DNA from 2 places in the Mucilaginibacter sp. 3215 genome. Region 2 is predicted to be linked to the other one. Evidence: riboswitches for the same ligand, from Rfam matches in the RefSeq annotation. Region 2 holds a riboswitch; the other holds the start of a gene.
What was found. A riboswitch is a leader RNA that binds a small molecule or an ion and turns the genes downstream of it on or off. The one in region 2 is predicted to bind cobalamin.
Positions count from the first base shown of each region.

Region 1: another riboswitch for cobalamin. It lies ahead of ABIC84_RS18995 (TonB-dependent receptor domain-containing protein); the one in region 2 lies ahead of metE (5-methyltetrahydropteroyltriglutamate--homocysteine S-methyltransferase).

Region 1 covers NZ_JBNPWO010000012.1:151,331-163,699, forward strand. The annotation lists gene ABIC84_RS18985 (SRPBCC family protein) at 1-19, opposite strand, end outside; gene ABIC84_RS18990 (serine hydrolase) at 88-1,413, opposite strand; cobalamin riboswitch at 1,387-1,581, shown strand; gene ABIC84_RS18995 (TonB-dependent receptor domain-containing protein) at 1,702-3,651, shown strand; gene ABIC84_RS19000 (DUF6580 family putative transport protein) at 3,703-4,275, shown strand; gene ABIC84_RS19005 (SIR2 family NAD-dependent protein deacylase) at 4,358-5,044, shown strand; gene ABIC84_RS19010 (diphthine--ammonia ligase) at 5,084-5,797, shown strand; gene ABIC84_RS19015 (hypothetical protein) at 6,023-6,271, opposite strand; gene ABIC84_RS19020 (DUF3291 domain-containing protein) at 6,279-6,980, opposite strand; gene ABIC84_RS19025 (GAF domain-containing protein) at 7,055-7,531, shown strand; gene ABIC84_RS19030 (alpha/beta hydrolase) at 7,531-8,181, shown strand; gene ABIC84_RS19035 (DNA-3-methyladenine glycosylase) at 8,178-8,780, shown strand; gene kynU (kynureninase) at 8,806-10,089, shown strand; gene ABIC84_RS19045 (bestrophin family protein) at 10,104-10,958, shown strand; gene ABIC84_RS19050 (histone deacetylase family protein) at 10,964-11,866, shown strand; gene ABIC84_RS19055 (MATE family efflux transporter) at 11,863-12,369, opposite strand, start outside.
Region 2 covers NZ_JBNPWO010000001.1:660,606-672,974, reverse strand. The annotation lists gene ABIC84_RS02920 (KpsF/GutQ family sugar-phosphate isomerase) at 1-434, opposite strand, end outside; gene kdsA (3-deoxy-8-phosphooctulonate synthase) at 460-1,236, opposite strand; gene ABIC84_RS02910 (ArsR/SmtB family transcription factor) at 1,575-1,904, shown strand; gene ABIC84_RS02905 (VOC family protein) at 1,911-2,330, shown strand; gene ABIC84_RS02900 (VOC family protein) at 2,454-2,942, shown strand; gene ABIC84_RS02895 (SRPBCC family protein) at 2,966-3,466, shown strand; gene ABIC84_RS02890 (cysteine-rich CWC family protein) at 3,525-3,770, opposite strand; gene metE (5-methyltetrahydropteroyltriglutamate--homocysteine S-methyltransferase) at 3,825-6,149, opposite strand; cobalamin riboswitch at 6,324-6,515, opposite strand; gene ABIC84_RS02880 (MFS transporter) at 6,636-8,048, shown strand; gene ABIC84_RS02875 (MFS transporter) at 8,146-9,387, opposite strand; gene ABIC84_RS02870 (TetR/AcrR family transcriptional regulator) at 9,737-10,333, shown strand; gene ABIC84_RS02865 (TlpA family protein disulfide reductase) at 10,339-11,784, opposite strand; gene ABIC84_RS02860 (alpha-L-rhamnosidase C-terminal domain-containing protein) at 12,064-12,369, shown strand, end outside.

The DNA.
Region 1 (12,369 bases), on a different contig from region 2:
TTACTATTGTAGTTGCCATAGGTTTTTAAATAGTTATCGTTTTTAAAACACCTTTAGGGCTACTAAGTTTTTCAGAAGTGAATTTTATTACTTTTTGCTATAAGTAAATTTAAATTTAGTTAAATGGGGAAAGTGCTTTTTAGGGCGTTTAAGTTCATATTGATATATCACCCGACTGAGGTTTTTCAGGAAAGGCAGGCATACCGTTGCGTACTCATATTTATTATCGTTGAGTATGCCATCTTCATTTGACTGTACAACGGCACTGAGCATAAACTCAACCTTATTTTTAAAATCTACTATATAGGCATTATCAATATCATAACCATAACTGTCGCCAATTTTATTAAAGACCCTGATATCTGGGTTAATAACTGCTGTACTATCCCCGCCATAAAACAAAAATTTGCAGTAAGCCGGAAAATACTCAGGCCGGCGATAGGTAGGTTTAGTGTTTTCGGTAGGGAAAGTGCTCATATAACGGTAAATGAAGCGATAGTCTTCCGCCGTTAAATTAAAGCGTTGCGCTTTAGGAAAAATTTCCGGAAATAATAACCGTTTAAGAACCATTTGCTGATCGGCAAGAGCATAAACATTCTTTTCAGAAAAATCGAGCGGCCTGTTAACCAGCCTGTCGCTGCTATCTAAATAAGCTTTGCCCTGCAGCATGTTTTCCAGGTGCATGGGATAGTTTGACGTATCATATAATGCCGGTTTGTGATAAACCAGCGTATCGCCGTTGTAAAAATTGACAGCGTTGGTGTGCCGCGTACTTTCTCCCGCATCGCCAATAGCCAATCTGCCCACAATACGGGTGTTATTAAGGTGATATTTTTTTAGTTTTCGATTGATCTCCGCCCGCCCAACAAATTCATAAAGCCGGTTGTACGCATCGTTATCGCTCACCAGTAAAATCTTTTTAATGTAGTTCTCAATGGATGGGAGACCCGTTGCCGATGATGTATCCACCTGGACTTTGGTTTGGCCGGCAAATGAGCTATCAGTGATCATTACCGACTTTTTGTTTAAGTCTTTTACTTTCAGCTCGTTCAACTTCTCAAGGGCGAATATGGCTGTGGGGAGTTTTACCGTGCTTGCCGGATAAAAATAATGATGCGCGTTAAGGCGATAACTATACGAGGTGAAGTGAGGGATGTTGTTTTTATCCCTGTCTATCCGGGTATATAGTATTTGTACCTCGTTTTGCGTGGGATGGTTCAGGATACCCGAAAATAATTCGGGATGTTCATACAGCATACTCTTCAGAAAAATGGTATCCGGTTGCTGGGCAAAGCTGCCAGATGCGCTCATGATCAGCAGTAAAATACAGAGATATTTCATCATGATAAATATAGCTATGTAATTTGAGGTTAACGGATACTTATTGTACTTTTGCAGCGCTTTAGGTTTCATTATTTGTTTAATGAATTAAAAGGGAATACGGTGTAAGTCCGTAACTGTCCCGCAGCTGTAAGCTCCGTAACCGTTGCCAAATCTATATAGCCACTTTCTGTAAACAGGAGGGAAGGCCAGGCAAAAAGGGGAGTAAGTCAGAAGACCTGCCAAAGCGTTATATGTTATTCATAGCTTTCGGGGATTGAAGCTTGAATGTGAATGCTCTTCGTTTGGCGTGTTTTCATTTTATTCATTTCCGTGTATGCTATTAAGGCTGCATTATTATTTTACACATATCAATCATACATGGAAAAAAAGTACGCTAAAATTACTTTGGGATTCGGTTTGTTAGCTGTTGGTTTATCTACCTCAGCAGCATATGCACAGGATACCACACGCACACTCAATACGGTAGTAGTAACTGCAAGCCGGTCGCCTAAAAAACTGTCAGACATCGGCCGCGTTGTTACCATCATTTCTGCCGATGAGATCAATAAATCTCAGGGTAAATCATTACCTCAATTATTAAATACGGTTGCCGGTATAACTTTTTCAGGTGCAAACAATGCCCCCGGTATCAGCACATCGGTTTTCTTGCGCGGAGCTTCATCTGGCAATACCCTTATCCTGGTCGATGGTTTTCCGGTAAACAATGCTTCGGGCATTGATGGTAGCTATGATCTTAACGCTTTTTCGCTGGATCTGATAGATCATATCGAGATCTTGAAAGGAAGCGGTTCAACGCTTTATGGTTCTGATGCTGTAGCAGGCGTTATTAATATCATTACTAAAAAAGCTAAACAGCAAGGATTAACCGGTGGATTGCAGCTAACAGGTGGCAGCTATAATACGTTTAAAGAATCGGCTTCATTAATTGGAAGGGTAAAGAACACAGGTATAGCTGTTAATCTTTCAAATATCGATTCAAAAGGTTTTGCCGCGGCCACAGATACTACCGGCAAAGGTGTATTTAAGAAAGATGGTTTTCACCAACGTTCGGCCAGTGTGAACCTGAGCCAAAATGTTTCATCTAAATTTATCCTGAACGGAAACCTGCAGGTAAGCCACAATACCGGTGATCTTCCTTACGGTGCTTTTATAAACGACAATGATTACACTTATAAAAACACATTCTTATTTGGCGGTGTAGGTGCAAAATTGATTTTGCCAAAAGGTAACCTGAACTTAAACCTTTCTCAAAATACTGTTCAAAATGATTTCAATAACCTGCCATCTGACAATTACGGAACCCACCAGGTTACAAAAAATACAGGTCGTATAACCAATGTCGAAGCTGTATTTAATTATGAATTGAATAAGTATTTTGATATTACCAGCGGTGCGGCCTTTAAATACAGCAACACAAGCCAGTACAGTCTGTATGAAACAACATCTTATCCGGGTGTTCCGAGCATTATTAAAGCTGGTGATGCTGCTAATAACATATTCAGCGCTTATACGTCGTTATTTTTCAAATACGATATCTTTCACATGGAGTTAGGCGGCAGGTACAATAACCATAGTAAATATGGCGACAAGTTTACCTACACCATCAACCCATCATTATTCCTTGCCGATCAGTTTAAGATCTTTGGTACCATAGCTTCGGCCTTCAAATCACCTTCGCTATATCAGTTGTTTTCAGAATATGGTAATGCTAAATTAAACCCTGAAATCACGACATCATATGAAGCAGGTTTTGATTGGGATATTGTTAAGAATGCCCTTTCATTTAATACCCAGTTTTTCAAGCGTAATACCAAAGATGTTATCTATTTTAAAAACCTGCCTGGCCCCCCTTATAGTCAATATGCAAACGGGCAACAACAAAAAGATAAGGGCTTTGAAAGCGAGTTAAAATATCACGAGAATAAAATTCATGCATCTGCATATTACGCTTATGTAACAGGTAAACTAACCGACGAAGCCGGTACACAAACCGGCAACCTTTACCGCAGGCCTAAGAGTACTTTGGGTGCCAACATCAGCTATGATATCTTAAGTGATTTTGAGGTAGGTGTTAACTACAAATATACAGGTGACCGTACTGATTTGACTTTTACAAACACCGGATCAGAAGTGATTACACTGAAGCACTATAACCTGGTTGATCTGCACCTGGAATACAAGGCAACAAAAAATCTAAATGTTTTTGGTGACCTGAACAACGTTTTGGATACTAAGTACGTGGACTGGTTAGGATACAACACACGTGGTATTAACTTTATGCTTGGCGCCAGGTATCAATTTAAATAGTGTTTGTTTATTGTACGGATTATTAAGTAATTTTACGCCATATATAAAATCATGACCGCAAAAGATAATACCAATCGCAACCTGTTCCTGATCTTGATGATCCTGGTTGCTGCCGCATTCAGGCTTTTAGCATTTAAGTATAAAGAATTGAGTAATTTCAATCCGGTGGGTGCTATTGCATTATTTGGAGGCGCTTATTTTACGTCAAAGTGGAAAGGTTATGCAACAGTGTTGCTTACGCTGTTTTCAACCGATATCATAATCAATTACCTGTATACTTCAAAGTTAACGTTATGGTATGGCGGAGCCGTATGGGTTTACCTATGTTTTGCATTAATGGTACTTGTTGGTAATTTGCTTGAAAAGGTAAATGTTCTTAATGTGCTTTTAGGCTCAATCGCAGCAGTTTTAATTCACTGGTTAATTACAGATCTGCCCTGGTTATATGGTACACTTTATCCGCATACCTTAGCTGGCTATGGTGAATCATTGATTAAAGCTATTCCGTTTGAGAAAAACATGGCATTGGGTACATTAGTATTTAGTGCAATACTTTTCGGCGGCTTTGAGTTAGCTAAGAATAAGTACACTTTTCTTCGTGACAAAAAGCAATTGGCATTATGATATAAAAGCATTTAAATTTAAAGCGGATTGTTGAAAGGCAATCCGCTTTTTTTTGGCCTGACCAATTATCATCTATATCAAAATGAAAAACTTAGTAGTATTAACAGGCGCAGGTATCAGCGCCGAAAGTGGTTTAAAAACCTTTAGGGACAGTGATGGCCTTTGGGAGGGATATAATATTGAAGATGTAGCCACCCCCGAAGCCTGGGAGCATAATCCGGTTATGGTACAGCAATTTTATAACGAACGCCGTAAAACAGTATTGGAAGCCAAGCCCAATGCAGCACACTACGCCCTTGCTGCCCTCGAAGAAAAATATAATGTAACCATCATCACCCAAAATATCGATGACCTGCATGAAAGGGCGGGTTCAACTAATGTGGTGCACCTGCACGGCATTATCACCCGTTCGCAATCAAGCATAAAGCCCGAGCTTACTTATCCAATTGAAGGTTGGGAAATTAAAATGGGCGACCTTTGCGAATTAGGTTCGCAATTACGCGCACATGTAGTGTGGTTTGGTGAGCCTGTACCGATGATAGAGCATGCTGCGATGATCTGTGCAGGAGCTGATGTGTTCATGCTCATAGGTTCTTCGCTTGCTGTTTACCCGGCCGCAGGGCTTATCGGTTATGTTGACCGCGAGGTGCCAAAGTATATTATCGATCCTAATATTCCTTCGGTAAATGTTAAAGGGCCAGTAATTAAGATTCAGGAAAAAGCTACCATAGGCGTACCTGCATTGGTGAATGAATTATTGAAAGATTAAATCACTAATTCGCTAACTCAATAAATCCTCTCATTAAATATGAAATGTATTTTCAATTGGAGCGGCGGAAAAGACAGCGCCCTCGCCTTATATTATTGCCTGCAAAATCCGGATCTGGAAATCGTTTATCTTGTAACTACGATCAATGACGCGGCTGACAGAATTTCGATGCACGGTGTAAGAACAGAGTTGCTGATTAAACAGGCCGAAGCTATTGGTATTCCTTTATACCAGATCCGCCTGCCCGAAATGCCGGGAATGCAGCAATATGACGATGTAATGCGCCATCATTTAACCCGATTTAAAAATGAAGGTGTAACCCATTCCATTTTTGGCGATATATTTTTGCAGGACCTGAAAGATTATCGCGACACACGATTAAATGAGATCGGGCTCAAAGGTATTTACCCGCTGTGGCAAAGGGATACATCCGAATTAATAGATGAATTTTTGAACCTCGGTTTCGGCACTGTAATAGCATGTACCCAGCAACGTTTGGAACGCATTGTTGGTAAAGAGATCAGTCGGGAGTTAATTGATGCGTTGCCTGACGATATTGACGTTTGCGGCGAAAACGGGGAGTTCCACACCTTCACTTTTAAAGGGCCGATATTTAAAAACCCAATTGAATACAAAACAGGTGTGAAGATCTTTAAGGAATATGCAGCACCGAAAAATGCCGATGATTCCTGCACTTCAGCTACTGACACCAAGCCTTCCGGCTTTTGGTATTGCGACCTTTTATTAGCTTGATCTTTCATTTATTCTGCCAAAATTAACACAGAATAAAATTCTGATTAAATATATAACTATTTTTATATCAATATATTAACATATACTTGTTTAATTTTTTATTTAGATACAAGGTAAAATGAAGACAAACAGCGCTTAAAATGTAACTTTTTGCCAAATTAAATTCTGCCTGCAGTTGCGATTGATTATAAGTTATTGTTTATCAACGTAAATGGATGTTTTACTTCAATAGTTATATCTAAAATAAGCGTCTTTGTAATCATTACGCATGTCGATAAACCGGGCGGCTATTTTTTTTAAAAACTCTTCATCAAGTAATTCAAAAACACTGTTAACCCCGTCGGTTAAGTCCATTTCCGGGATCTTGTAACTTTGCTCAAGAGAGCCCTGCTCTACCTTAACAATAAACTTATTGTTCATATTCAGGATAGAGATTTTAAAATCGGGATGGGGGAGTTCTGCAATAATTCTCATGTCTTTTTTATTTATTCAATAAACCGTTCAGGGGATCTTTTCCGTTAACGGTACCAAAGCTGGCAATCGGCTTAAACCGCGCAAAAAGCTCTTCGCTATACCAGCCTTCGCTTCTTGTCTTTTTAATCACTTCGGCATGTTCGGGGCTTTTATAGGCAAAAGCTTTCACGTGCTCCAGGCTTTCCCAAACAGAAAATGTGGCTTGCCTGTATACCGGCGCTTCGCCAATGCCAAACGAGCTGATATAACCGGGAGCGGATCGCATCATATCTGCAACGGTATCACCATTGGCCCAGAAATTCTTAAGCTTGTTAAACCGGATAGTAGCGCGGGTAAGCACAGTGACAGGGCCATTGATATCGTTCGCTTCGGGCTTGCCGAATGGCTCTTTTCCATCCCAACTCCCGTGGCTTTGCAGGGGTCGGCAAATTATTGTCCAGCTTTCGGTGCTTAACAGCTTCCACCAGGAGGATACGAATGACCGGTTATAGAACCCATCGAAATCTTCCCGGCTATCCCAGCAAGCTAATAAGCCCCATTGCTGCCAGTCTGGTTCAAGATCAAAAGTTCCGTTTTTGCCAGAGCCAAGAAGTTTGTAAAAGCTGCATCCTTTTTGCATCAACAGGGGAAGGCGATGAACAGCCATTGCCAGCAGGGCAAATGGAACAAACAGCTTGCGGTAGCGGATTATGGTAAGGCTAACGATCATGTAAATGCTAAATAAAAGATTAAATATGATATTTGCCTTATTTACTTTCAACGCAGCATAGTTACTTTTACATCATGGCAGAAGATCTAACAATAAATACATCGACCGATAAAGCAGAGCAATACGCAACACTTGTCCCTCAAATAGAAGCATTACTTTATGGTGAGCCTGACCTCGTTGCTAATATGGCAAACGTAGCGGCAGCCTTAAAGGAACAGTTTAAATGGTTTTGGGTGGGCTTTTATCTGGTTAAAGAAAACGAATTGGTTTTAGGGCCGTTCCAGGGACCGGTTGCATGTACCCGCATTGGCCTGGGGAAAGGTGTTTGCGGAGCCGCATGGCAGCAGGCTAAAACTTTGATTGTGCCGGATGTTGATGCATTTCCCGGGCATATTGCGTGTAGCTCACTTTCCCGCTCGGAAATTGTGGTGCCGGTATTTAAAGACGATAAGGTAGTTGCCGTACTTGATGTAGATAGCGAGCTACTCGATCAGTTTAATGAGACCGACGCGCAATATCTTGAACAAATAGTAAAGCTTATTAATTTTTAATGAGCAGGATCTATCTTATTGCCGGTCTCGGTGCTGATACGCGTGTATACAACAATATTAACCTCAGTGATGAACATGAGGTAATTACGGTAGACTGGATAGAACCGAATTCAAAAGACACTTTAGTTAGTTATGCTCAAAAGCTTATTTATCAATACAATATAAAATCAAACTCAGTACTGATCGGCAACTCCTTAGGCGGGATTGTCGCTGTTGAAATGGCGAAGCTCATCCCTGTCGAAAAGGTTATTTTGATTTCCAGTATTAAGACCAGTGATGAGGCGCCATGGTATTTTAGCCTTTTTCGCGCTTTGCCTGTTTACAAGCTCATTCCGGGTAAAATATTTAATTTGATGGGTTTTATGATCAAACCTTTGTTTGGTCACATGAGTCAGGAGGATGCCTGGTTATTTAGCGATATGCTCAAAAGATCATCGCCGGTATTTATGAAATGGGCCATGTATGCCATTTTGCACTGGAAGAACGAAGCTATCCCGCCAAACCTCTATCACATCACTGGTGATATGGATTTGGTGTTTGATTACAAAAGAATAAAAAACGCCGCCATTGTTAAAGGAGGTACACATATCATGATCTTTGACAAGTCAAAAGAGATTAACAAATTATTGAAGGGAATCCTGAAAAAATGAAAATACCTGAAAGTTATTACCTGGGTAACGATGTTGTAAGTATCAGTAAAGACCTGTTAGGCAAGTATTTATTTACCTGTATTGACGGTGTAACTACAGGTGGCTATATAGTTGAAACAGAAGCTTATAATGGTGTTGTAGACAAAGCTTCTCACGCTTTTGGTAACCGCCTTACGCCCCGCACTAAAACCATGTTTATGCAGGGAGGTATTGCTTATATCTACCTGTGCTACGGCATTCATGAAATGTTTAACATCGTTACTTCCGTTGAAGGGCACCCGCAGGCTATACTCATCCGGGCTATCCAACCCACCGATGGCATTGAGGCGATGCAGGCCCGTCGCAATATGCCGATTCTTAAACCAACCATCACTGCCGGTCCGGGTTCGGTAGCTAAGGCTTTGGGGATTTCGCGCGATATCAATGCGTTTAGCTTGCAGGGCGATACGATCTGGCTTGAAGATCGCGGCCTTCATTTCCCAGATGATCAAATAAAAGCCGGCCCGAGGATAGGAGTGGCTTATGCGGCAGAAGATGCATTGCTGCCTTATCGTTTCTATGTAAAAGGCAATGTTTACGTAAGTAAGCCCAATAAATAAGTTCTCAATTTTGTAATATTGGCAAATGAACTATCAAAATGATCTGGCGTTTGCCCGGCAACTGGATGACCAGGATCCGTTAAAAAATTTCCGGAGCCGTTTTTTAATTCCTCAGCATAACGGCGAAGATGCAATTTACCTTTGCGGCAACTCGCTTGGCTTGCAACCGGTTTCCGCGCAACAATATTTAGCCGATCAATTAAACACCTGGAAAAACCTTGCTGTTGAAGGTTGGTTTCAGGGAGATGATCCCTGGCTTGATTATCACAAATCCATTACCGGCTCAATTGCTGGCATTGTAGGCGCCCAGGAAAATGAAGTTACCATAATGAACTCACTTACAGTAAATCTTCATTTATTGATGGTAAGTTTTTATAAACCAGATAATAAGCGTTTTAAAATTCTCATGGAGGGAGGGGCTTTCCCTTCTGATCAATATGCAATGGAAAGCCAGGTGAGATTCCACGGTCTCGATCCTAAGGATACAATAATTGAGATTTTCCCGCGAGAGGGGGAGGTCACATTACGTACCGAAGATATCATTCAAACCATTGATCAAAACAAAAATGAACTTGCCTTAGTGCTGTTCGGCGGAATCAATTATTATACCGGACAGTTTTTTGATCTGAAAACAATTACGGATGCGGCTCATGCAGCAGGCGCTTATGCAGGCTTTGATCTGGCTCATGCTGCGGGGAACGTCCCCTTGCAGTTGCACAATTGGGGAGCCGATTTCGCTTGCTGGTGTTCGTACAAATACATGAACTCCGGACCGGGCGGTATAAGCGGCATTTTTGTGCATGAAAAACATTTTACCGATAAGGAACTGAACAGGTTTGCCGGCTGGTGGGGATACCGTCGCGACAAGCAATTCCTGATGGCCCCTGGTTTCGATCCTGAGATTGGCGCGGCCGGCTGGCAGGTAAGCACCAGTCCAATTCCGCTCCTCGCTTTATTTAAAGCTTCTATGGCTATTTTTAATGATGCGGGCGGGTTAGATACTCTTCGTCAAAAAAGCATTCATTTAACGGGATATTTGGAGTTTTTGATTCAAGGCATCAATGAACAGCAGGGCGAAGAGATTTATCGGATAATTACTCCAGCTGATGCGGCTGCCCGCGGCTGCCAGCTTTCAGTAGTTTGCAAGCTAAATGCCAGGGTTATTTTCAACTATCTCGCACAAAATGGTGTTATAGGCGATTGGCGCGAACCGGATGTGATCCGCCTGAGCCCTGTACCGCTTTACAATACATTTGAGGATGTTTACAAAGCAGCCAGATTGATGGCTGATGCACTAAAAGTTGTTTAAATTTTCAGAGATATATGGTTTACTACAATCCCAAAGAGTGGTTTTCATTCATTTTTAAAATAAATAAAGCCGAAACGCTGCGCGAGTTATTTCCACTTATGCTTGCCGTAGGTGCATATGCAGGTGTTGTTACCTATTTCCTGATTGATTTTTGGCAGCTACCCGATACAAGCATACTTAAGAAGGTAATCTTTATTCATCAAACAATAGGTTTCGTATTCTCCTTATTGCTTGCATTTCGTATCAACTCTGCTTATGACCGCTGGTGGGAAGGGCGTAAGATTTGGGGAAGCCTGGTTAACAATAGCCGCAACCTTGCCATCAAATTAAAACATCTGATTGGCGAAAATGAACTGGCTTTTTTTAATTACGCTATTCCGCGTTATGCAAGAGCCTTGAGAGATCATTTACGGGATGAATATGTTCCGGAGGAGCAGTCGTTCATCAGTGTCGATGCACAAAAACATGTACCCAACCAGGTAGCTTCTGAAATGATTAAAAACATTTACAGGTTAAATAAAGAAGGTGCTATCAACCCGGAGCAATTGTTTAGTATAACAGCTGAAATTACTTCTTTTACAGATATTTGCGGAGCATGTGAACGAATTAAGAAAACGTCTATTCCGTTTTCATACAATGTTTTTATCAAGAAATTTATCTTTACGTACATCATGACCCTGCCGTTTACCTGGGCCTTTGATCTCAAATATTTTATCATCCCGATAATCTGCTTTGTACTTTTTGTTTTTGCGAGTATTGAGTTATTAGCCGAAGAAATCGAGGACCCATTTGGTCGCGATGCTAATGATCTGCCGCTGGATAGCATTTGCGAAAATATCCAGAAACACGTAGGGGAGTTGATAGGATAAGAGAAATGCTTAAAATAGCTTACGATCCGATATATGCCCATCCGCTGCCCGAAGGCCATCGCTTTCCGATGCTCAAATATGAGCTGATCCCGGCGCAGCTATTGCATGAAGGTGTAATTAGTAAAGACAACCTGTTTTCACCAGGACTTCTTGCTGAAGATATTATCACTTTAACGCATGATGAAAATTATTGGCATCAGCTTCGTGATTTAACCTTGTCGCCAAAAGAACAAAGACGTACGGGTTTTCCCTTGTCGGCAAGGTTGGTGGAGCGTGAGGTTAAGATAGCCCGGGGTACAATTGATGGCTGCCATTATGCTTTTGAAAATGATATTGCTTTCAATGTAGCCGGCGGAACCCACCATGCGGGCAGTAACTGGGGAGAAGGTTTTTGCTTTTTAAACGACCAGGCTATCGCGGCTAATTATTTATTAAATAGTGAATCAGCCAAATCTATTTTAATAATTGATTTAGATGTGCACCAGGGCAATGGCACTGCCGAGATCTTCAAAAATGAATCAAGGGTATTCACGTTTTCGATGCATGGAGCTAATAATTTCCCTTACAGAAAAGAACGTTCGGATTTAGACATTCCTTTACAGGATGGTGTGGGCGACGATGAGTTTCTCGATATCCTCGAAACAACATTGCCGCGACTGATCGACCAGCATAAGCCGGATTTTATCTTTTACCTATCGGGTGTGGATGTTTTAGCTACCGATAAGTTGGGTAAGCTTGCCTTAAGTAAAGAGGCCTGCAAAGCCCGCGATCAGTTTGTTTTTGAACAGTGCATTAAACACAATATCCCGGTACAGGTAAGCATGGGAGGTGGTTATTCGCCCCAAATTAAAGATATTGTCGATGCACATTGTAATACCTTCAAAGTGGCTGTAGACCTTTATTTTTAATCTTTTGCAATTACAGGTATCGCCGGTTTAACCTTATGGCTCTTACTAAGCAGGTTGAAGCGCGCGAACAAAAGTACCGATGCTGTTCCCAAGCCAAGTACAAGGCCATACCAAACTCCGTAAACCCCAAGGTTAAATTTAATACCAAGCAGGTAGCCAATGGGCAAACCAATCACCCAGTAAGCCAAAAAGGTAATAACTGTTGGAATATTCACATCGCCCATGCCTCTCAGCACGCCCAGCCCAACAACCTGCGTTCCATCAAACAACTGAAAAAAAGCTGCAATGATAAGCAGCTGTGATGCAATAACTATCACTTCTTTATCTGAAGTAATTATCCAGGGTAAAAAGTTCCTTGCCAGGGCGAATACAATGGCTGTAAAACTCATGAACAGCAATACGATATGGTAATTGGAGATGGCCGCCAACCTTAAATTACGATGATCACTTATGCCAAAATAATTCCCTGATTTAATAGCAGCAGCCGCGCCGATACCACTTGC
Region 2 (12,369 bases):
AGCGGGCAAGCCTCCCTTTCAACTTTTATATTAAGGTGATAACTGCAGTTTTTGGCAACGGTTGATATAGGATTACCTGTTATACCAATCATCACATTTTTATTCCATTTTAAATAAGGAATAAGTTTCAGCACCTCGTCGGTTTCGCCCGAATAGGATATCAATAAAACAATATCATTAGGGCCTACCATGCCTAAATCGCCGTGAAAAGCCTCTCCCGGATGTAAAAAAAAGCTCGGTGTACCTGTACTGGCCAATGTGGCAGCTATCTTTTTACCGATAAGCCCCGATTTGCCAATGCCAATAACAACCAGCTTTCCTGTTGATTTTAATATGGCATCAACAACCCTTGCAAACTCATCATCAATTGAGCAGGCTACCTGCTGCAGCGACTCTATTTCAATATCAAAAACCCTTTTTGCAATATCTTTCATGGATCCGGACATTCAGAACAAAAACTTACCCTACTAATGGTGCTAAAACCTTATCCAGTTCGTGCAGCTTAACCATGTTAGGGCCATCGCTCAGGGCATTATCAGGGTCGGGATGCGTTTCTAAAAAATAGCCATCGGCTCCAAAAGCCTTTGCTGCCAGCGCCATCATGGGCACAAAAGTACGGTCGCCGCCGGTTTTTCCTCCTGCGCCGCCCGGGCGCTGAACCGAATGGGTACAATCCATACAAACCGGGTGGCCAAAAGCTTTCATATCGTAAATATTCCTGAAATCGACAGCTAAATTATTATAGCCATACATATTGCCCCGCTCGGTTAATATCACCTGGTTATTGCCGGCTTCAATAACTTTTTGAGCCGGATAAAACATATCATGCCCCGAAAGGAACTGGGCTTTTTTTACGTTGACAATTTTACCGGTTTGAGCAGCCGCAACCAGCAGATCTGTTTGCCGGCATAAAAACGCAGGGATCTGCAATATATCGGCAACCTCGGCTACAATAGCTGCCTGGAATGGCTCATGAATATCAGTAGTAACCGGTAAACCAAAACGCTGCTTAACATTCATCAGCATTTCCATGCCTTTCTCTAATCCAGGGCCGCGGTATGAATGAATAGATGTGCGGTTGGCTTTATCAAATGACGATTTAAAGATTACCGGCACATTGTATTTCTGCCCGGCTTCGGCTACTTTTTCGGCAACAGTATATAATAACTCCTGGCTTTCCATTACACAGGGGCCAAGAATAAAGAACGGCTTTTGGCTTATTTGTTCAAACAGCATATTGTTAGGATCTATTTATCAGCCACAAAGATGATGATTTTTTTGAGAATCGTACAGAAGGGCCATTTCACTCCCGGGCAAACGCACATAAATAGGGTTAACAGGGTTAACACTTTTTTAAAATATTACTTACAAGATATTCATAATCAAATATTTATTTTTTTGAGGGGTTACACTACGCTAATGTTTTTGAGTGCTTAGGCAAGTCCGAATATTTAAATGTTAGCCCTGTACTTCTCCCCCTTTTTATCTAAAAATAAAAATATTAAAAAATTTGCGTAAGCGATTGCTTACATATGATTTTGTAAGCAATCACTTACATATTATATTTGATCTAGATGAGACGAGATGTTTTCCAGGCCATTGCCGATCCAACCCGCAGGGATATCATTAACCTGATAGCCTTTAAACCCATGAACCTGAATGCCATAGCGGATAACTTTGATGTGAGCCGCTCCGCTATATCCCAGCATATAAAAATTTTAACCGAATGCGGTCTTATAGCCATTAAGAAACAGGGCCGGGAACGGTATTGCGAACCCCGGTTGAAACAGCTTGATGAGGTAGCTCAATGGGTTGAGCGCTACCGCAAGGTTTGGGAAGAAAAATTTGACGCGCTCGACAATCTGCTCGAAGAATTAAAAAACAATGATAAACCTTTAAAATAATCAATTATGACGAAGCAATTCTGGATCAATCTGCCTGTAAAAAATGTAAATGTATCAAAAGAGTTTTTCAGCAAACTCGGCTTTCGGTTTAATTCGCAATTTGGTAACGGTCCAAATTCTGCAGCTATGCAGGTTGGCGAAAAGGATGTTACCGTAATGCTTTTTGACGAAAGCACATTTAAAGGCTTTGTTGAAAACTGTGGTCTTGCGGATACGGCCAAGGGAGTTGAAGTTCTGCTGTCTATCGACGCGGAAAGCAAGGAAGAAGTTGATGAACTGGCTCAAAAAGCTATCGAAGCCGGTGGAAAAAGCAATCACAAGCCCCGGGAAATGGATGGCTGGATGTACGGCTGCCTGTTTACCGATCCTGATGGCCATAGCTGGAATGTGCTGCACATGGATATGAGCAAAATGCCAGGGAGATAAAAAATCATTTTGTCGCTAATGCCCCCTTATCTCGTCGTTTTTGGACACTATTAGCCCTTGCCAGGGCAGGTAACTTTGAGATATCAAAAGCAACAAATTTTTAATCAATAAAAAACAGAAACCATGGCAACATTTAAAGCAACCCAGAAAGTAACCCCTTTTTTATGGTTTAACGGCAACCTTGAAGAAGCATTGAAATTTTATACTTCGGTATTCAAAAACTCCGAAAGCGAAGTAAGCTCGCTTACCGATCCCGGCAATGGTCGTAAAATGTTAGTTGGAACATTTCGTATCGAAGACCAGCAGTTTTTAGCTTTAGATGGCGGACCGATGTTCAATTTTTCGCCGGCTACATCATTTTACATCAACTGCAAAACCCAGGAAGAAATTGATTACCTGTGGGAAGCACTGCCTGCAGGCGGCGGCAAAACCAGTCAGTGCGGCTGGCTCGACGATAAATTCGGTGTTACCTGGCAAATTGTCCCTGAAGTTATGAGCGAGTTACTTTATAACAACGAAAATCCTGAAAAAGCCAAAAAAGTTATGGCTGCCATGATGAAGATGACCAAAATGGATATCAAGCTTTTGCAGGAAGCTAACGATAACGATTAATCAATTACCTAAATAAAAACACCATGATCACCACAAAAAATCAAACAGAAATTAAGGCCGAACCCGGCAAGCAGGAGCTTTTTATAACCCGCGAATTTGAAGCACCGCGTGAGCTTGTTTTCAGAGCTTTTACTGATCCCGAACTGATTGTTAGATGGCTGGGCCCGCGCGAACTTAAAATGCGCATAGATCAATTTGACTGCCGTAGCGGAGGCGCTTACCGTTATATCCATACCGACCCTGCCGGTAATGATTATGGCTTTCATGGTGTGATCCATGATGTAACCGCGCCTGAACGTATCATCCAAACATTTGAGTTTGAAGGATTGCCCGAAAGTGGTCATGTAACGCTTGAAACCACCAGGTTTGAAGCACTACCAGGCAACCGTACAAAAGTGACTGTACAATCTGTTTTCCAATCGGCGGCCGATCGTGACGGCATGCTGCAATCGGGCATGGAACGCGGGGTAAATGATTCGCACTGGCGTTTGGATGAGCTTTTTGAAGCGGGAGAAATAAAATAGAAGCAAAAGCCTGCATGCAGAAAGCCAAAAGCTTTTGATTATCAGCACCGGGCTTGTACTACTTACCTTTCCTGATTGCTTCAAGTATCGTTTTCATTTTTTCCTGAGCTGCGGTTGAACTGATCTCATGCTTCATAACCATCAGGCATTTACGGCAAAGGCAATCCGGGTAGGTTAAGCGAATATAATCGCGCTCCTGGTCGGTAAAGCTGATGCCCTGGCACTGACACAACAGGATGCTGCCTACTTTGCATTCAAACGGCTCTTTACACCGGGGGCAGTATTTATTTTCATGCTTTGTCATACTAAGTATAAAAAACTGCTGTGCACCTGTTACGGTACACAGCAGTAATCATTTTTAAGCAGTTACATTGCTGATAACATTCTCGCGGACAGCTTTCGCGGCTTCAACCATCTCTGTTAAGGCCTTTTGGGTTTCATCCCAGCCCCGTGTTTTTAAACCACAATCGGGATTTACCCAAAGCTGGGCATCGGGTATTACCGCCTGGGCGCGTTTAAGTAAACGGATCATTTCCTCCCTGTTGGGCACGCGCGGCGAATGGATATCATATACACCGGGGCCAATTTCGTTAGGATACTTAAAATCAGCAAAAACATCCAGCAGCTCCATTTGTGAGCGCGATGTTTCTATTGTGATCACATCGGCATCCATATCGGCTATGCTTTTAATGATGTCATTAAACTCCGAATAGCACATATGCGTGTGGATCTGTGTACTGTCCTGAACGCCGCTTGCCGAAATCCTGAAAGCTTTAACTGCCCAGTCGAGATAATTTACCCTGTCATCCCTGCGAAGCGGTAATCCTTCACGAATGGCCGGTTCATCTATCTGGATGATCTTGATACCGGCGCTTTCCAGGTCACAAACTTCATCACGAATGGCCAATGCTATCTGCGTACAGGTTTCGGAACGGGGCTGGTCATTGCGCACAAACGACCATTGCAAAATAGTTACCGGGCCGGTTAACATACCCTTCATCCATTTTGAGGTTAGTGATTGCGCATAAGCCGACCATTTTACCGTCATAGGCTGTGGCCTTGATACATCGCCATAAATAACCGGTGGCTTAACACAGCGGCTGCCATAGCTTTGCACCCAGCCATTTTGTGTAAAGGTAAAACCGGCCAGTTGTTCGCCAAAGTACTCAACCATATCATTACGTTCAAACTCGCCATGTACCAGCACATCCAACCCTATTTCTTCCTGCCATTTTATAGCCTTTTCAGTTTCGGTAGCTATCAGTTTATTATACTCCCCCAGGCTTATCACGCCTTTTTTCAATTGGGCACGCCAGCTTCGTACTTCGGCGGTTTGCGGGAACGAACCAATAGTTGTGGTGGCAAAAAGCGGCAGGTTAAGCAGTTGCTGCTGCTGTTCTTTGCGTGCAGGAAAAGCACTTATACGCTTTGCATCATTTTCGGTGATGGCGCTTACACGCTGTTTAACCGCTGGGTTATGGATCAGTGCAGATGTTCGGCGGGCCTCGTTTGCCTGCCGGTTTTTTGCCAGTTGATGCAGGCTGCTATCGCTCACCACATCTTCCGATAAGTTGCTCAGCAATACCACTTCGTTTATTTTCTGCCGCGCAAAAGCCAGCCACTGCTTAATTTCGGGAGTAAGCACTTCATCGTTGGTTTCATTTTGCAGATCGCATGGCGAATGGATCAATGAGCATGAAGGGGCTATCCAAACGCGGTCGGCGCCTAATTTATCCTTCGCATTCTTTATAATGACCAGCGAGTTAACAAAATCATTTTTCCAGATATTGCGCCCGTCAACAACACCTAAAGAAAGGATAGTTTTTTGGGGCAGATGCTCCATTACTTCATTCAATTGCTGAGGCGCCCGCACCAAATCGACATGTAAAACATCAACAGGTAAAGTTGCCGCTAATTGAGTGTTATCGCCCAGGCGTTCAAAATAAGTTGCCAAAACTATCTTCAGGAAAGGAAATTCTTTCCTCAATTGCTTATAGGTATCTTTAAATACCTCCTGTTGTTTTTCGCTTAAATCAAGCGCTAAAAACGGCTCATCAAACTGGACCCATTCGGCACCCAAAGCTTTAAGCTTATTCAGGATATCAAAATAAACAGGCAGCAGATTTTTGATCAGGTCTACCCTATCGAAACCAGCCTCTTTCTCTTTGCCCAACAACAGGTACGATACAGGCCCGATCAACACCGGCTTGCTAACGATGCCCAATTGTTTAGCCTCATAAAACTCATCGATAACTTTGGTGGAGAAAAGTTTAAACTGCTGGTCTTTATAAAACTCGGGTACTATGTAATGGTAATTGGTATCAAACCATTTGGTCATTTCCATGGCTACCACATCCAATCCATCTTTTTGATAGCCGCGGGCCATAGCAAAATACAGATCGAGCTCGGTATTGCCTTTTTGACTGATCACTTCATGATAGCGTTTAGGAATAGCGCCAAACATCAGTGAATGATCAAGCACCTGGTCATAAAATGAAAAATCATTTGATGGGATGAGGTCGATCCCGGCTTCTTTTTGCAGCAGCCAGTTTTCTTCCCTGATGTATTTACCCACGGTAAGCACATTTTTTACGCCCGTTTTGCCTGCCCAGTAGTTTTCGCAGACTTTTTTTAATTCGCGCCGGCTACCAATACGCGGGTAACCTAAATTTTGCGTTAGCATTTCTTTTAATTGATTAAATGAATAAATCGGTTAAAAGCCCTTTCAGCTAAGCTTCGTAATGTTTTATGATATGTAAAATATGGAGAGAATATATGGTCACAGTCTGTCATAACGGGCCATGGACCCAAACAGGCAAGTAATCATAACCCAGACCAAGCTTCATACCGCGAAAGCATTGTCAATTCAGTATTAGGCAGGTCTCCTGACTTGTAACATTTTTGCCGTCCTTCCCATCCCCATTCATCAGGACAGTGGACATTACTGGCAAAAACCTTTGTGTTACTTACAGTTGCGCGACAGTTCGTGATTTACACACGATTCCCTATTAATCTACAATTAAGTAAAACCTATACCGGTTGATGAAGTAAAGTAAAGAACTTATCGGGGCAAATATAATGATCTGCCGGCTGAATATTCAGGTTATTTCTTGGTTAAATTGTAGGTTATACCATGGCCAATAAACGCGTAAACCTATAAAGCGTTGAATTGTACCATACCAGATGCAAACTGATCCTTACCTTTGGCAGCTTCTATATGGATCAGAAAACACATTCAAACCTTCCGGGCTTTGGCTGGGCGGTATTAACTACCAGTCTGGCCTTTGTAGTAGCACAACTTGATGTTTCTATCGTTAATATTGCACTACCTGAAATTGCAAAAGCATATCATGCGGGTATCAGCACCCTGCAATGGGTAATTGACGCATACACGCTTGCATTTGCAGTACTCATGCTGTCGGCAGGTAGCCTCGGCGACCTATTAGGATCAAAAAAGATCTTCCAGATTGGCATGATCATTTTCGGTATTGCATCAGCAGGATGCGGTTTGGCCCCTGATGCAATTACGCTTATCATTTGCCGTGTGGCCCAGGGAATTGGGGCTGCTATGATGATCCCAAGCTCGCTTGCATTGCTCAATCACCAGTTTGCACATACACCACAAACACGCACGCGGGCCGTAGGCTTGTGGACAGCTGCCGGAAGCGCTGCCATGGCGGCAGGCCCCACCATTGGTGGCTTCCTGATAGCATTCAGCAGTTGGCGTTTCATTTTTATTGTTAACATCCCAATCTGCATAATTGGTTATATCCTGAGTTTTAAAATGGCGCAAATGACAAAAACAAGCAAGAGGAGTTTTGATTTGCCCGGACAACTCACCTGGATGCTATCAGTCACCACACTCATTAGTGTAATTATTGAAATACCCCGGCTTGGATTAGGCCATGTACTAATCTGGGGAGGGCTTATTTTGAGTTTATTGATTTTCGGTCTTTTTTTATGGATTGAAGGCAAAACAGCACATCCAATGCTGCCATTCCATCTGTTCAAGTCAGCGAGGTTTAATGCACTTTTAATACTCGGTGCGGTTTTAAACGGATCTTACTATGGCAGCGTTTTTATTTTAAGCCTTTATCTGCAAAAAGTACTAAACTATCCATCCATTATGGCCGGGCTGGCATTTCTTCCGCTTACTGTAGGCTTTGTGATCTCCAATGTGATTAGCGGCCGCATCGTTAACCGCTACGGCATCCGTAAACCTATCATTGTTGGCCTCATCATGTTTGCCGCCGGCTTTGCGGGTTTATTCATAGCTCACGAGCATACCCCATATCTTGAACTATTCCTGCCTTTCCTGGTTATCCCGATGGGTATGGGCCTTGCTGTACCAGCCATGACCAATGGTATTTTATCAAGTGTAGATAAAACATTATCAGGAACTGCCTCGGCTATATTAAACACGGCAAGGCAAACAGCGGGTGCCATAGGTGTAGCCGTTTTTGGTGCAATGGCTGCAGGAGGCACACTGGCCATTTTAGGCGCCGTATCCAAAAGCGCAGCCATATCCATCGGCTTAACCGCTTTCGCCATGTTATTAATTGTAAAAGGACTAAAAAGATAAAACTGCTGATATCACACACCAAAATGGAAGCCGATAATTCCTTACCGGCTTCCATTATTCCATCATAAAGTTATATGAAACCAGGGAATCTTATTCCTTATACAACAGCTACCTCAGCAGCTAAAATAACAGCCGCTTCTTCTTGTTTTTGGTGCGAAGCCCTCGCTTTGATGAAAAGCACCAGTGTAACAACAGCCAGTATCGCGAACGATAAATAAGCGGTTCCTAATAACTGCTGATTTTTGATAGCCATAATATTTACAATTCCATAGCTAAAAAATGAAGTGATAATATAAAGTGAGCCGCCGGTCACGCCGCTTGCAATACCTGCATTTTTTGAAAACCGGCCTAAACAGTAAGCAAATATATTATTGAATATAAAGCCCGATAACAGGTGAACCAATGCTGTAAAGGCCATCAGCGTAAATAAATTTGTTTTAATCCCTGCTGTAAACACCATTAAAGCGGCAAAGCCTAATTGCAGGGCAAGCGCTACCGATACTTTTTTGATAAGCGGTTTCCTGATGAGGGTTTTTGAAATAATACCGCCCGCCATCAATGATACCCCCGAAAGCAGCGAGCAATAACCGGTTACCACAGGCGACAAATGAAATACATGCTCAATTATAAAAGGGCTGCTCATACCATACACCACCAGCATGGCATAGCTCAGGGAGATCAGGATGAGGCCCAGGGAAAAATCACGGGTTTTAATGGTAGCCAGGTAAACCTGCAGAATACTTTTAGCCTTAAACGGGTGATAATTTTTCAATGATTCACCACCGTATGCCAACTCTAAAACAAGTAGCGAAAGAGTGGCTATCCCCAGGAAAAGGAAGTTGGATTCCCAGCCAAAAGCAGCTTCAAGGTAACCTCCAATAAAGGGTGCTACAATAGGCGCGGTTGCCCAAATGATAGAAAAAAGGCTGGTATAATGTTTAAGCTGCTCGCCCGAGTACATATCTACAAAGTATGCCCTCTTCCCTACTACAATAAGCGCTACCGTGATGCCCTGCAAAATACGCATTGCATAAATAAGCTCAATATTATGGCAGATAGCTATGACAAAACTTGCAAATGCAAACACCAGTAAAGAGACAGTACCGATACGGTACCGGCCAAAACTATCAAGCAAGCTGCCAACAAACAATTGACTAACGCCCGAACTGATCATAAACGCGATGAGCGAAAGCTGAACAGCCGAATTATTAACAGCTAATTCCCTGGCCATAGAGGGCAGGGAAGGTATATAAATATCAGTTGCAAAACCCGAAAGCGGGATCAGCGCGAACGCTAAAACTGTGCTGATGCCCCTGTGGTGTTCTTTTATAAGTTTCATAGCTTAATGTTAAAATTTAACAGATCGTAAAAACAGTATTGTGATCCGTTTTTTATTAAAACAAAAGTAGACTAATTGGTTTATTAAATAAAACCATTCAGTCTGCTTTTAGCCATATTTACATTACTGTGTCAATCGCTGTTTAATCGGCTTTATAAATACACGTATTCATAAGATCAGTGTAAAAAAAATCACCTTAAAGTTATACAATTACAAAACGGATATGAAAATAAAATACTAATTAACAGCCATTTACAAATAACAAAACACACAATTAATTTCAACAGCAATCAACCGATTTTATTTTTTTAAACCATTTAGTCTATATTTGCATAGTAAATAACTGAAGATGAACAAAGGCGAGCAAAAAAGGCAATTCATTATTGAGCAGGCAGCGATTTTATTTAATGAGAGGGGAATTGCCGGCACTTCGGTTGATGAGGTACTTGAAGTTGCCAATACCAGTAAGGGATGTTTTTATGGCCATTTTGAAAGCAAAGACGAACTGGCACAAGCCGCTGTTGATTACCTTTTAGGAAAACTAAACGACAGAAGGAACAACACAGTAAGCAAACATAAAACTGCCATTGCCAAGATCAATGCCGCTTTAGACAACAGCAAAAATCCATTGAAAAGCTATATTGAAGGCGGCTGCCCGATAGTTAATTTTTCGACAGAGACGGATGACACTAACCCGGCCATCAAAAAAAAGTTAAAAGACATGGTTGATACCGCAATAACAACCTATGCCAATATTATTCAGGACGGAATTGATAATGGGGAACTCTCAAACGCCATAAATCCCGTTGAATTTGCAACCCGGATGATGCTTTCGATAGAAGGCGGCAACGCGATCTGCAGGGTATTAAACAGCACAAAACCAATGCAGATCATGATCAAAAGCCTGAAAACTGAACTGGCATCATATGCCCTGGAAAAAGCATAAACACACTAAGGCTTCGCGATAGCTTCATTGATCAATTGTTCGGCCTGCACACTCCCCGGGCCCGGAGCATCAAAGCTGAGCATCTTGCCTTCTTTATCAATCAGTATATATTTTGGAATTGCATAAGCTATGTATGATTGTGCAACTGTACCGTCTTTGTCATAAAGCTGCAGCCAGTCCGGCTTTTCTTCTTTGAGTGCATTTCGCCACTCCTTTTCTCCATCATGTACGGCGATACTAACAAAAGCAACCTGCGGATTAGCTTTGAACTTGTCGCTTAGTTTTTTATATGCAGGCATCTCCTGGCGGCATGGCCCGCACCAGCTGGCCCAAAGGTCAATATAAATAACTTTTCCTTTAAAATCGGCCAGGTTAAAAACCTTGCCACGGTCGCTGGGCAAAGTAAAAGCCGGGGCCGGTTTCCCAATTTGCACGTGCATCAGATGTAACTTTTTTTCGGTAAAATTACCGGCGATGTTATTTTTTAAAGCCGGGTTACTTATTGCGTCAATGAATACACGCATCTCCTTTTGGGCTATATTCAATTTTTCAAGAGAGTTAGCACTACCAATTCTTTTTTCAACGTGTCGGTTCAGATAATAGTCCCTAACCTTACCGGTAAAAAGCTGTTTGATTTTGCCAAGTGTGTACCCGGGCTGCTTCACCGATGCCGAATCGCGCAGCAGATCCAGCCGCTGTTCATAGGCATAATAAAGTGGTAAAACCCATGATTTATAATCTTCTGATACTAAATATTCGTCATGCGGTATACCTTTTGAAAATGCTGAGGGGGTGTTTTTTGATACCAGCTCCCGCATCCGCGCTGCATTGTATTTACTCAAATCAAGGTGCTGAAGCAGCATGTAAAAATTTAAGCTTTGATTATCTAAATCAATCATTTCCTTAAACGTATTGAAATATTGATCCTGCTTTGCCGGCTTGTTGAACACAACATTTAGTAACGAATCTTCCAACGTTTTACTTTTTTTAAGGAATTGGATTAACTCATCGGTCTTTAGTTCATACCACGCTGTTTTGTCGTTCCGGGCTACCAGGATTGAATCTAATTTTACACGGTATTGATTGGTTTCGGCACCTATACCGGTTATCTTTTTAGTTTTCGACAGGTTGACGTAATTAATGGCATCACCGGTTATATGGAGATCATAGCCTGGTGCTACATAGATCCGGTTGATTTGGGTATTGTTTTGTTGGATGCTGGTGCGTTGAGGCTTTACTATCTTGTACGTTTTTAAATAAAACTCACCCGAATCATTAAGCCTGATGGTATCCATAAGCAATTTGCCGCTGGCATCTTCAAAAAAGATCTTCAACATCTTTTCGGCCGAATTGCTGAGCTTTCCCTGGATAACAAGTGGTTGAACCGGGTTTTGAGCTACTCCCCTGCCGATAAAATAAAATGAAAGCAGGAACAGGATCATTTTTTTCATAGATGTAACTGGTAGGTTTAAACAAATATAAAGTTCAGCGACCAATTTCAATATAACTTTTGGATTTAGTTTGCGTGTTATCCCAACCCTGAGGCAGGCAGAACTAACGATGGTTCAAAAATGAAAAACATAGTCCCATCAGCTTTGCCAATCATAAAAAAACAAAAAAATTTGATAAAATGCTAAATCGATTTAATTATATTAGTCGAACCAATTTATCTACTTAATGCAACCAGGAAAAACCAACCTGCCCCTCACCAATTAATCAATGAAATCTTCATGAAACACCTTCTGATTCTAACTTTATCTCTAACTATCATTCTCTCATCACAAAACAGTAATGCCCAGCCTGTTCATAAAGCCGCAGAGGAAAAGACATGGAATGCACAATGGATCTCCGTGCCTAACATCACCGGAAACGAATACGGTATTTATTATTTCCGTAAAAGCATTGAGCTGACCAACAAACCGGCCAGCTTTGTTATTCATGTATCGGCCGATAACCGTTACAAATTGTATGTAAACGGCACATTGGTATCATTAGGCCCGGCAAGGGGCGATACTTTTTATTGGAACTATGAAACC